Linked DNA regions of Pararhizobium sp. A13. The protein of the gene in region 1 interacts with the protein of each later gene in a pairwise test. Links are inferred from orthologs where the notes say so. Each region holds a gene or a part of one and is shown on either strand. Other genes may lie near its edges.

Region 1 (5,053 bases):
GGACATTCGCGAGATTGTCTCCGGCATTCTGTCCGACGAGGGCCACGAAACCCGAACCGCGTTCGACAGCGACAGCGCGTTACAGGCGATCAGCGACCGCGTGCCGCGCCTCGTCTTTCTCGATATCTGGATGCAGGGCAGCCGTCTTGACGGCTTGGCGCTTCTCGACGAGATCAAGGGCCGTTATCCGGACCTGCCGGTGGTCATGATTTCCGGGCACGGCAATATCGAGACCGCCGTTTCGGCGATCCGCCGGGGTGCCTATGATTTCATTGAAAAGCCCTTCAAAGCTGATCGGCTGATCCTGATCGCCGAGCGCGCGCTGGAGAACTCCAAGCTCAAGAGGGAAGTCTCCGAGCTGAAGAAACGCTCTGGCGATCCCGTTGAACTGATCGGCACCTCCGTTGCCGTCTCGCAGCTTCGCCAGACGATCGAGAAGGTCGCGCCGACCAATAGCCGCATCATGATCCACGGCCCTTCCGGTTCGGGCAAGGAGCTCGTGGCGCGGATGATCCACCGCAAGTCTTCACGAATGGCAGGTCCCTTTGTCGCACTGAATGCGGCGGCGATCACGCCGGACCGCATGGAAATTGCGCTCTTCGGCACGGAGGGAACGCCGGGCCAGCCGCGCAAGACCGGCGCGCTGGAAGAGGCGCATGGCGGAATTCTCTATCTCGACGAAGTCGGCGAAATGCCGCGTGAAACGCAGAATAAGATCCTGCGCGTGCTGGTCGATCAGCAGTTCGAACGCGTCGGGGGCTCCAAGCGCGTCAAGGTCGATGTCCGCATCATCTCCTCGACCGCCTACAATCTCGAAAGCCAGATCGCCGAGGGGGCTTTCCGCGAGGATCTCTACCATCGCCTGGCGGTCATTCCGGTACGGGTGCCGGCGCTTGCCGAGCGCCGCGAGGATATTCCCTTCCTGGTCGACATGTTCATGCGCCAGATCAGCGAGCAGGCAGGCATTCGCAGCCGCAAGATTGGCGATGATGCGCTGGCCGTGCTGCAATCGCATGACTGGCCGGGCAACATCCGTCAATTGCGCAACAATATCGAGCGGCTGATGATCCTTGCCCGCAGTGACGGCCCCGACACGGCGATCTCGGCCGACATGCTGCCAAGCGAGGTGGGCGACAGCTTGCCGAAGATATCGGCGCAGGGGGATCAGCATATCATGACGCTGCCGTTGCGTGAGGCGCGTGAAATGTTCGAGCGGGATTATCTGATCGCCCAGATCAATCGTTTCGGCGGCAATATTTCACGCACGGCCGAGTTCGTCGGCATGGAGCGTTCGGCTCTACACCGGAAGCTGAAATCGCTCGGCGTCTGAAATCGCCGGTTCCTATCTCTTGAAATAAGTCATCCATGTCGAGAATTGCCTATGTCAACGGCGCCTACCGGCGTCATGCCGATGCCGCCGTCCACATCGAGGATCGGGGTTTTCAATTTGCCGATGGCGTCTATGAAGTCTGCGAAGTCCGCCACGGCTACATCGTCGATTTGACGCGGCATCTCGACCGGCTCGACCGATCTCTCACGGAAATCCGTATCGCCTGGCCGATGACGCGGGCGGCGCTCGTTGTCGTCATTCGCGAAGTTCTGCGGCGCAACCGGGTACGCAACGGCCTGTTTTACCTGCAGGTGACGCGCGGAGCCGCCCGGCGAGACCATGTCTTTCCTGCAGAGGGGACGCCATCGACGATCGTCGTCACGGCGAAGAGAACCGACGCTTCACTCATCGCAAGGAAGAACGCAGTTGGAGTCCGAGCGATCACCGTGCCGGAAAACCGATGGGATCGTGTCGACGTCAAGACCGTCGGGCTGCTGCCGAACGTTCTCGCCCGGCAGGCGGCAAAAGAGGACGGCGCTCAGGAAGCGATCTTCGTCGAGCCGGACGGCACGGTGAAGGAAGGCGCTGCGACCAATGTGTGGATCGTCGACAAGGATGGAACGCTGCGGACGCGCCATGCCGATCACGGCATTCTTCGCGGCATCACCCGCACGACGCTGATGGACGTGGTTGCCGCAGCGGGAATCGATATTGAGGAGCGAGCATTTTCGGTCGAAGAAATGCTTGTCGCGCGTGAGGTTTTCATTACGGCTGCGACAAGCATCTGCTTTCCGGTGGTGGCGGTTAACGGTAAAACCATCGCCAATGGCCATCCCGGCAGCGTGTCACAGAAAATTCGTGAAGCCTTTTTCGACATTGCGGAAAAGACTGCGATTTGATACCAAAATCCTGGGGGACGCTCTGAAGGAGACTTCTGACGGCGTTCGGGATAAACAGATCGAATAATCAACCGGTTAAGTTGAACCGGCAAATAAGAAAGAAGCGGCGCTATGGCGGAACGTTCTCAGAACTTGCAGGATCTTTTTCTCAACACCGTCCGCAAGCAGAAGATATCTCTGACGATATTTCTTATCAATGGTGTGAAACTGACGGGCGTCGTCACATCTTTCGACAACTTTTGTGTCCTCTTGCGGCGTGACGGGCATTCCCAGCTCGTATACAAGCACGCGATCTCGACGATCATGCCGGGTCAGCCGATGCAGATGTTCGAGAGTGAAGAATCCGCGTCCTGACGGGATACAAGGCACATTACCAAACGTGATACAAAATCGGCGTCGATCATCCCGGAGCTCGAAAAGCTGCGTGATGACATGCGCGCCGTGGTCATTGTTCCGGTCCTGAAAAAGACCGGCAGGCAGAATGCGGACGTGATTGTCGCGACCTCGACGCGCAGCGACGAAAGCCGACTCGAGGAAACCATCGGGCTGGCACTTGCGATCGATCTTGAGGTCGTGCACGGCACGATCGTGCCCATCGCCCAACCGAAGCCGGGAACGTTGCTTGGAAGTGGCAAGATCGAGGAAATTGGTCATCTGCTCATCGAGCACAATGCCGGCCTGGTGATCGTCGATCATCCGCTGACGCCTGTTCAGCAGCGAAACCTCGAAAAAGAATGGAACTGCAAGGTCATCGACCGGACCGGTCTCATCCTCGAAATCTTCGGTCGCCGCGCCTCCACCCGGGAAGGCACGCTGCAGGTCGATCTTGCGCATCTGAACTACCAGAAAGGCCGGCTGGTCCGCAGTTGGACCCACCTCGAGCGCCAGCGCGGCGGTGCCGGTTTCATGGGCGGTCCCGGTGAAACGCAGATCGAAGCCGACCGCCGGCTGCTGCAGGAAAAGATCGTCAAGCTGGAGAAGGAACTGGAGCAGGTCCGCCGCACGCGCCAGCTTCACCGTGCCAAGCGCAAGAAAGTGCCACATCCGATCGTCGCCCTTGTCGGCTACACCAACGCCGGCAAATCGACCCTGTTCAATCGCATTACCGGCGCCGGCGTTCTTGCCGAAGACATGCTGTTTGCCACGCTTGATCCGACGCTGCGCCGCATGAAGCTGCCGCATGGGCGCATGGTGATCCTGTCCGACACCGTCGGGTTTATCTCCGACCTGCCGACGCATCTGGTCGCCGCCTTCCGGGCGACGCTGGAAGAGGTTCTGGAAGCCGACTTGATCCTGCACGTTCGCGATCTCGCCGACCCCGACAATCAGGTGCAGGCGCAAGACGTGCTGCGCATCCTGACCGATCTCGGCATCGACGAGAAGGCAAGGGCAGAGCGCATCATCGAGGTCTGGAACAAGATCGACCTGCTTGACGCTGAAACGCGGGCCGGCCTCGTGCAGAAGGCTGAAAACACGGACAATACGACGGCTGTTTCGGCGATCACCGGCGACGGCATCGATCATCTGCTCGAGGAAATCGGCAGCCGGCTTTCCGGCGTCATGACGGAATGCACGGTCGCCCTGCCTGTCGAGAAGCTGCAATTGCTGTCGTGGGTTTACGGGCATGCGATCGTGGACGGCCGCGAAGACATGGAAGACGGATCGGTCAGTCTCGATCTGCGACTGACGGCCGCCGAAGCGGAAGAACTCGAGCGCCGGCTGGGGAACGGACCGAAGGCTGTCGCCCAGGATTGGTAGGTTTCAGAGCGGCTGACGTTACGGAATGCCGTTACGTTAGTTGCCTCTCGATCGCCTTTGCTGCCTGCCAGAGTTCTTCCATCCGTTCCAGCGTCGCATCTTCAAGCGTTTCTCCAGCCGACTCCAGTTCGGTCTCGATGTGGCGGAAGCGGCGCCGGAACTTGGTGTTCGTTCCGCGCAGAGCCATTTCCGGATCGGCGCCGACATGGCGGCCGATATTGACCACGGCAAAGATCAGGTCGCCGAGTTCATCCGCCACCTTGGCCTTGTCATTGGCGGCGAGCGCCTCGCGCAATTCGGCGATCTCTTCCTCGATCTTGTCGAGGATCGGTTCCGGCGAGGACCAGTCGAAGCCGACTTTTGCCGCTCGCTCCTGCAGCTTCAGCGCTTCGACCAGGGCCGGAAAGCTGCGCTGGACCGAACCGAGATGGCCCTTGTTTGCATCTTCGGGAAAACCGTGCCGGGCGCGCCGCGCGCGGCGTTCGTCCTTTTCAGCCTGCTTGATCTCGCTCCATTGCCGCTTGACCGCCTCCGGCGTGTCTGCGTCCGAGTGGGCAAAGACGTGCGGATGACGGCGGATCATCTTTCGCGTGATTGCCTCGACCACGTCGCCGAAGGCGAAGTCTCCGGCTTCCTCGGCCATGCGGGCGTGAAAAACCACCTGCAGAAGCAGGTCGCCCAGTTCATCGCAGAGGTCGTCCATGTCGCCACGCTCGATGGCGTCGGCGACCTCGTAGGCTTCTTCGATCGTATAAGGCTTGATCGTCTCGAAGGTCTGGACGACATCCCAGGGGCAGCCGGTTTCCGGCTGGCGCAGGGCTGCCATGATGTCGAGGAGGCGCGTGATGTCCTTGGAGGGCTGCATGGGTCTCAATTCAGCGGGATCGCGTTGTCGTCCTTGCCGGACTGGTAGGCATCGGACAGGGACTGGTATTTTTCACGGATGCGCTTGTCCTGGGCGCGCAGCGCCGATTTCGCGTCGGATGTCGCAACCAGATCGGCGATCGACGAGGACCGCCAGAAGGCGTTGTTCTTCGCATAACCGCCCGGATCGAGCCGGAAGACC
Region 2 (5,118 bases), 1.9 Mb from region 1 along the record:
TTAATCCTTGATAGTCACCGACTCTAAGAAATAGAAACCTTAGATATATGATTTCTTTTATATTGGGAGAACGTTTCCGTGACCGCGAAAAGCCGCAAGGTGCTACAGGTGTTGAAGGGTGAAACCCTGTCACCTCCTCCCGTCTGGTTGATGCGGCAGGCGGGCCGTTATCTTCCCGAATATCGCCTGACCCGTGCGACAGCCGGCAGCTTCCTCGATCTCTGTTATTCGCCGGAACTTGCCGTCGAAGTGACATTGCAGCCAATCCGGCGGTATGGTTTTGACGCCGCCATTCTGTTTTCCGACATCCTTGTTATCCCCGATGCGCTGAAGCGTAATGTTCGCTTCGAGGAAGGGCATGGACCGCGCATGGATCCGATCGATGCGGCGGATATTGCAAAGCTCGACGTCCGGCCGGTTTCGGATCACCTCAAACCTGTGATCGAAACCGTGCGGCGCTTGCGTCGTGAACTGCCGCAAGAGACGACGCTGCTCGGCTTCTGCGGCGCGCCGTGGACGGTGGCGACCTATATGATCGCCGGCCAGGGGACGCCGGACCAGGCGCCGGCGCGTTTGTTTGCCTATCGCCATCCGGAAGCTTTCGACGGGCTGCTTGCGACGCTTGCCGATGTCTCGGCCGATTACCTTGTCGAGCAGATCGATGCCGGCGCCGACGCGGTGCAGATTTTCGATTCCTGGGCGGGCGTGCTCGGCGAGGATGAATTTCTTCGCTACGCCGTCAAACCTGTTCGCCGGATGATCGACAGTGTTCGCACCCGCCGGCCCGATGCAAAGATCATCGCCTTTGCAAAGGGTGCCGGTATTCTCCTCAAGGATTACCGGCAAGGAACGGATGCGGATGCGATCGGTCTCGACTGGTCGGTTCCGCTTTCCTTTGCGGCCGAGCTTCAGAAGGATGGTCCGGTACAGGGCAATCTCGACCCGATGCGGGTTGTTGCCGGCGGCCAGGCCTTGGATGAAGGTATCGACGCGATTCTTGAAGTCCTGGGCAACGGCCCACTGATCTTCAATCTCGGACATGGCATTACGCCGCAGGCCGATCCGGAAAACGTCTCCCGTCTCGTCTCTCGGGTGCGCGGAGCAAGGCGATGACCGAACGCCAGACCGACGCCCGCCCGGGGAACAAGGCGCGGGCGCGCGCCTTCATCGCCATCGCCCTGTTCCTGGGACTGCTCGCCGTGTTATTCCTCTGGCAGCCCGACAATCTCTATCTTTGGATCAAGGCGCTGCACCTCATTGCGGTGATGTCCTGGATGGCGGCGCTGCTCTACATGCCGCGGCTGTTCATTTATCACACCGATGCGGCGCCGGGTTCGCAACAGTCCGAAACCTTCAAGATGATGGAGCAGCGGCTGTTGAAGGTCATCATGAACCCGGCAATGATGATCACCTGGGTGCTCGGGCTTTATCTCGCCTGGAGCATCTATGGATTTCAGGGCGGGTGGCTGCATGCCAAGCTGCTGCTTGTCGTTATCCTAACCGGCGTCCATGTCCTGTTCAGCCGCGCGGTGCGCGCTTTTGCGCGGGATGAAAATACCCGCAGCGCCCGGTACTGGCGGCTGATGAACGAAGCGCCGACCCTTTTGATGATCCTCATCGTCATCATGGCGGTGGTGAAACCTTTTTGATTCATGAGCGTTGAAGAGGAAACGTCCGGTAATTTCTCCAGACCCCTTGCGGCGCATCGAGTGAATCGCTATTTTCCCGCCACCTCCTCTTTCGTGGCATATGTAAACGTTACGAGTCTGCCCCTTCCCGCTGCAGCTCCCCTTACATCCGACACGCCGATTTTCCTTTCGAATTCCAAGTGTGGTCCCCTTCATGGCTGAAATGAAGCTACAAGAACTAAAAAACAAAACTGCGACGGACCTTCTGGCCTTTGCTGAATCTCTCGAGGTTGAAAACGCCAGCGTCATGCGCAAGCAGGAACTGATGTTCGCGATCTTGAAAATGCTTGCGAGCCAAGAGATCGAGATCATCGGCGAAGGCGTCGTCGAAGTACTGCAGGACGGCTTCGGCTTCCTGCGTTCGGCCAATGCCAACTATCTGCCGGGTCCGGACGACATCTACATCTCGCCCTCGCAGATCCGCCGCTTCTCGCTAAAGACCGGCGATACGGTCGAGGGTCCGATCCGTGGACCGAAGGAAGGCGAACGCTATTTCGCGCTGCTCAAGGTCAATACGATCAATTTCGAGGATCCGGAAAAAATCCGGCACAAGGTTCATTTTGACAATCTGACGCCGCTCTATCCGAACGAGCGCTTCAAGATGGAACTTGAGGTTCCGACCTCGAAGGACCTTTCCGCCCGCGTCATCGACCTGATCGCGCCGCTCGGCAAGGGCCAGCGCGGCCTGATCGTCGCGCCGCCGCGCACCGGTAAAACGGTCCTGTTGCAGAACATCGCCCATTCGATCACTGCCAATCATCCGGAATGCTACCTCATCGTTCTTCTGATCGACGAGCGGCCGGAAGAAGTGACGGACATGCAGCGTTCGGTGAAGGGCGAAGTCGTGTCCTCTACCTTCGACGAGCCGGCAACGCGCCACGTTCAGGTGGCCGAGATGGTCATCGAAAAGGCCAAGCGGCTTGTCGAACACGGTCGCGACGTCGTCATCCTGCTCGATTCGATCACCCGCCTCGGCCGCGCCTACAACACCGTCGTGCCGTCATCCGGCAAGGTGCTGACCGGTGGTGTCGACGCCAACGCTCTGCAGCGGCCGAAGCGCTTTTTCGGTGCCGCCCGTAACATCGAGGAAGGCGGCTCGCTAACGATCATTGCGACGGCCCTGATCGATACCGGCAGCCGTATGGACGAAGTCATCTTCGAAGAGTTCAAGGGTACCGGAAACTCGGAAATCGTGCTGGATCGCAAGGTCGCCGACAAGCGCATCTTCCCGTCTATGGACATCCTCAAATCCGGTACGCGCAAGGAAGACCTTCTCGTGCCGCGCCAGGACCTGCAGAAGATCTTCGTGCTTCGCCGTATCCTTGCACCGATGGGCACCACGGATGCGATCGAGTTCCTGATCGACAAGCTGAAGCAGACCAAGACCAATGGCGATTTCTTTGATTCGATGAACACCTGATCGAATCGGTGAATTTCGGGACAAAGCCCAGGCTCGGCCTGGGCTTTCGTGTTTTCAGGCCATCTATAGCTTAGCCGGATTCCTTCGCCGGAGTCACGGCAGCAAGGCGCGCGGTGAAGCGCTATACGGCGTATAATCACACTTGTTATCAGGTCCGAACGAGGATGTTCCGGCGGTGAACCATCAACACGATCAGAGAGTGGCAGACACGATCTATGCCTTGTCATCCGGCGGTTTGCCGTCCGGCGTCGCCGTCATTCGCATCAGCGGTCCACAGACGAGACCGGCGCTGGAACGGCTGTGTGGATCGGCACCTCCGCCAAGACACGCGACGCTTCGGTCGATTCGGAATCGAAACAATGACGTCCTGGACCAAGGCCTGGTGCTCTATTTCTCCGCGCCCGCTTCTTTCACGGGAGAGGACTGCGCGGAGCTCCAGGTTCATGGCGGGCGTGCGGTGGTTGATGCCATCCTGAGCGAACTCTCCGTTGTTCCCGGACTGAAACATGCGGAGGCCGGCGAGTTTTCGCGGCGCGCTTTTCACAATGGCAAGCTCGATCTCGTGGAGATCGAAGGCCTCGCTGATCTGATTGCTGCGGAAACCGAGATGCAGCGGCGCCTGGCACAGGAACATTCGAGCGGACATCTCTCGGCGCTTTATCAGGGCTGGGCCCAGCGGCTTATTCATGCAAGGGCAATGATCGAAGCCGAGCTCGATTTCGCCGATGAGGATGACATTCCGGGTTCGGTGGCAGCATCCATCTGGGGCGATATGCGGGCCTTGCGTACTGCGATTGGTGCGCATCTGGCAGGCGCCGGAACGGCGGAAATCATCCGCGACGGGCTGAAAATCGTCATTGCCGGCGAACCGAACGCCGGCAAGTCGAGCCTGCTCAACTACCTCGCCCGCCGGGATGTTGCGATCGTCACCGATATAGCCGGGACCACAAGAGACGTGCTGTCTATCGACCTTTCATTAGCCGGATTCTCCGTCCGCCTGTTTGATACCGCCGGGCTTCGGCCCACCGACGACGTGGTTGAGAAAGAGGGTGTCCGGCGTGCCTATATGACGCTCGAGCAGGCAGACGTAATCCTGTTGCTGGCGGACGCACCGGGTGGATTTCCGGAAATGGTAGGGCCGAATGCGTCGAAGCCGGTTATTCGCGTCGGCACCAAGATTGATCGCAATGCCGTTTTGTGGGATAAGGCTGACGCCGATGTCCTGATATCGACGACGACGGGCGTAGGGATCGACCGGCTTATCGAACAGTTGAAGGGCCACCTGCCCGACGTCTCGGGCAATACGGCGTTGTCGCTGCCGTCCCGGAAGAGGCACGTCAATTGTCTCGAACAGGCATGCAACGCAATCGATATGAGTTTGACGCAATCTAATCGCGGCCTCGATATTCAGGCGGAATATCTCCGGCAGGCGGGCGATGCGCTCGGCCGTATTACCGGGCGGGTGGATGTGGAAGATCTCCTGGATGTGATCTTCTCAGAATTCTGTATCGGCAAATGAGATGCAACCGGCAATACAACGTGCGCGAGTCTCTTTGGATGTTTCACGTGAAACGATTCGCACCCGATTTAATACCGTGATGGAGACGGTTGGTATGATTGATTACGATGTCATTGTCATTGGCGGTGGCCATGCCGGTTGCGAGGCGGCAAGTGCTGCTGCGCGTTTGGGCGCCCGGACGGCGCTCGTCACGCACAAGCGCGACACCATTGGCGTTATGTCATGCAATCCGCGATAGGCGGCCTCGGCAAGGGTCACCTTGTTCGCGAGATTGATGCAATGGACGGGCTGATGGGCCGCGTTGCTGACGCTGCTGGAATTCAGTTCCGCCTGCTTAATCGCCGAAAGGGGCCTGCCGTTCGCGGCCCGCGCACGCAAGCTGATCGAAAGCTCTATCGGCTGGCAATGCAGGCGGAGATCCAATCGATAGACATGGATGTCATCGAGGGCGATGCCTTCGATCTCCGGCTTCAGGATGGCCGGGTAAGCGG

What was found. The genes of interacting proteins can lie anywhere in the genome.
Region 2: the proteins of hfq (region 1) and rho interact in binary tests that used the Escherichia coli proteins (3 or more experiments, as listed by UniProt). The link is inferred for Pararhizobium sp. A13 from one-to-one orthologs.

The regions. Positions count from the first base shown.
Region 1 is NZ_CP149510.1:2,890,067-2,895,119, forward strand. What follows is about bases 1,108-3,961. They hold hfq (RNA chaperone Hfq), read left to right. Parts: upstream 1,108-2,340; coding sequence 2,341-2,583; downstream 2,584-3,961. Other genes in these bases: WI754_RS14295 (sigma-54 dependent transcriptional regulator), read left to right, coding at 1,108-1,330; WI754_RS14300 (D-amino-acid transaminase), read left to right, coding at 1,366-2,229; hflX (GTPase HflX), read left to right, coding at 2,662-3,961. Also shown: more of WI754_RS14295, read left to right, coding at 1-1,107; more of hflX, read left to right, coding at 3,962-3,987; mazG (nucleoside triphosphate pyrophosphohydrolase), read right to left, coding at 4,019-4,852; WI754_RS14320 (nucleoside deaminase), read right to left, coding at 4,858-5,053. UniProt on the Escherichia coli protein: RNA chaperone that binds small regulatory RNA (sRNAs) and mRNAs to facilitate mRNA translational regulation in response to envelope stress, environmental stress and changes in metabolite concentrations.
Region 2 is NZ_CP149510.1:972,607-977,724, reverse strand. Bases 1,057-3,975 are described here. They hold rho (transcription termination factor Rho), read left to right. Parts: upstream 1,057-1,842; coding sequence 1,843-3,108; downstream 3,109-3,975. Other genes in these bases: mnmE (tRNA uridine-5-carboxymethylaminomethyl(34) synthesis GTPase MnmE), read left to right, coding at 3,308-3,975; hemJ (protoporphyrinogen oxidase HemJ), read left to right, coding at 1,110-1,649; hemE (uroporphyrinogen decarboxylase), read left to right, coding at 1,057-1,113. In the rest of the region: more of hemE, read left to right, coding at 79-1,056; more of mnmE, read left to right, coding at 3,976-4,627. UniProt on the Escherichia coli protein: Facilitates transcription termination by a mechanism that involves Rho binding to the nascent RNA, activation of Rho's RNA-dependent ATPase activity, and release of the mRNA from the DNA template.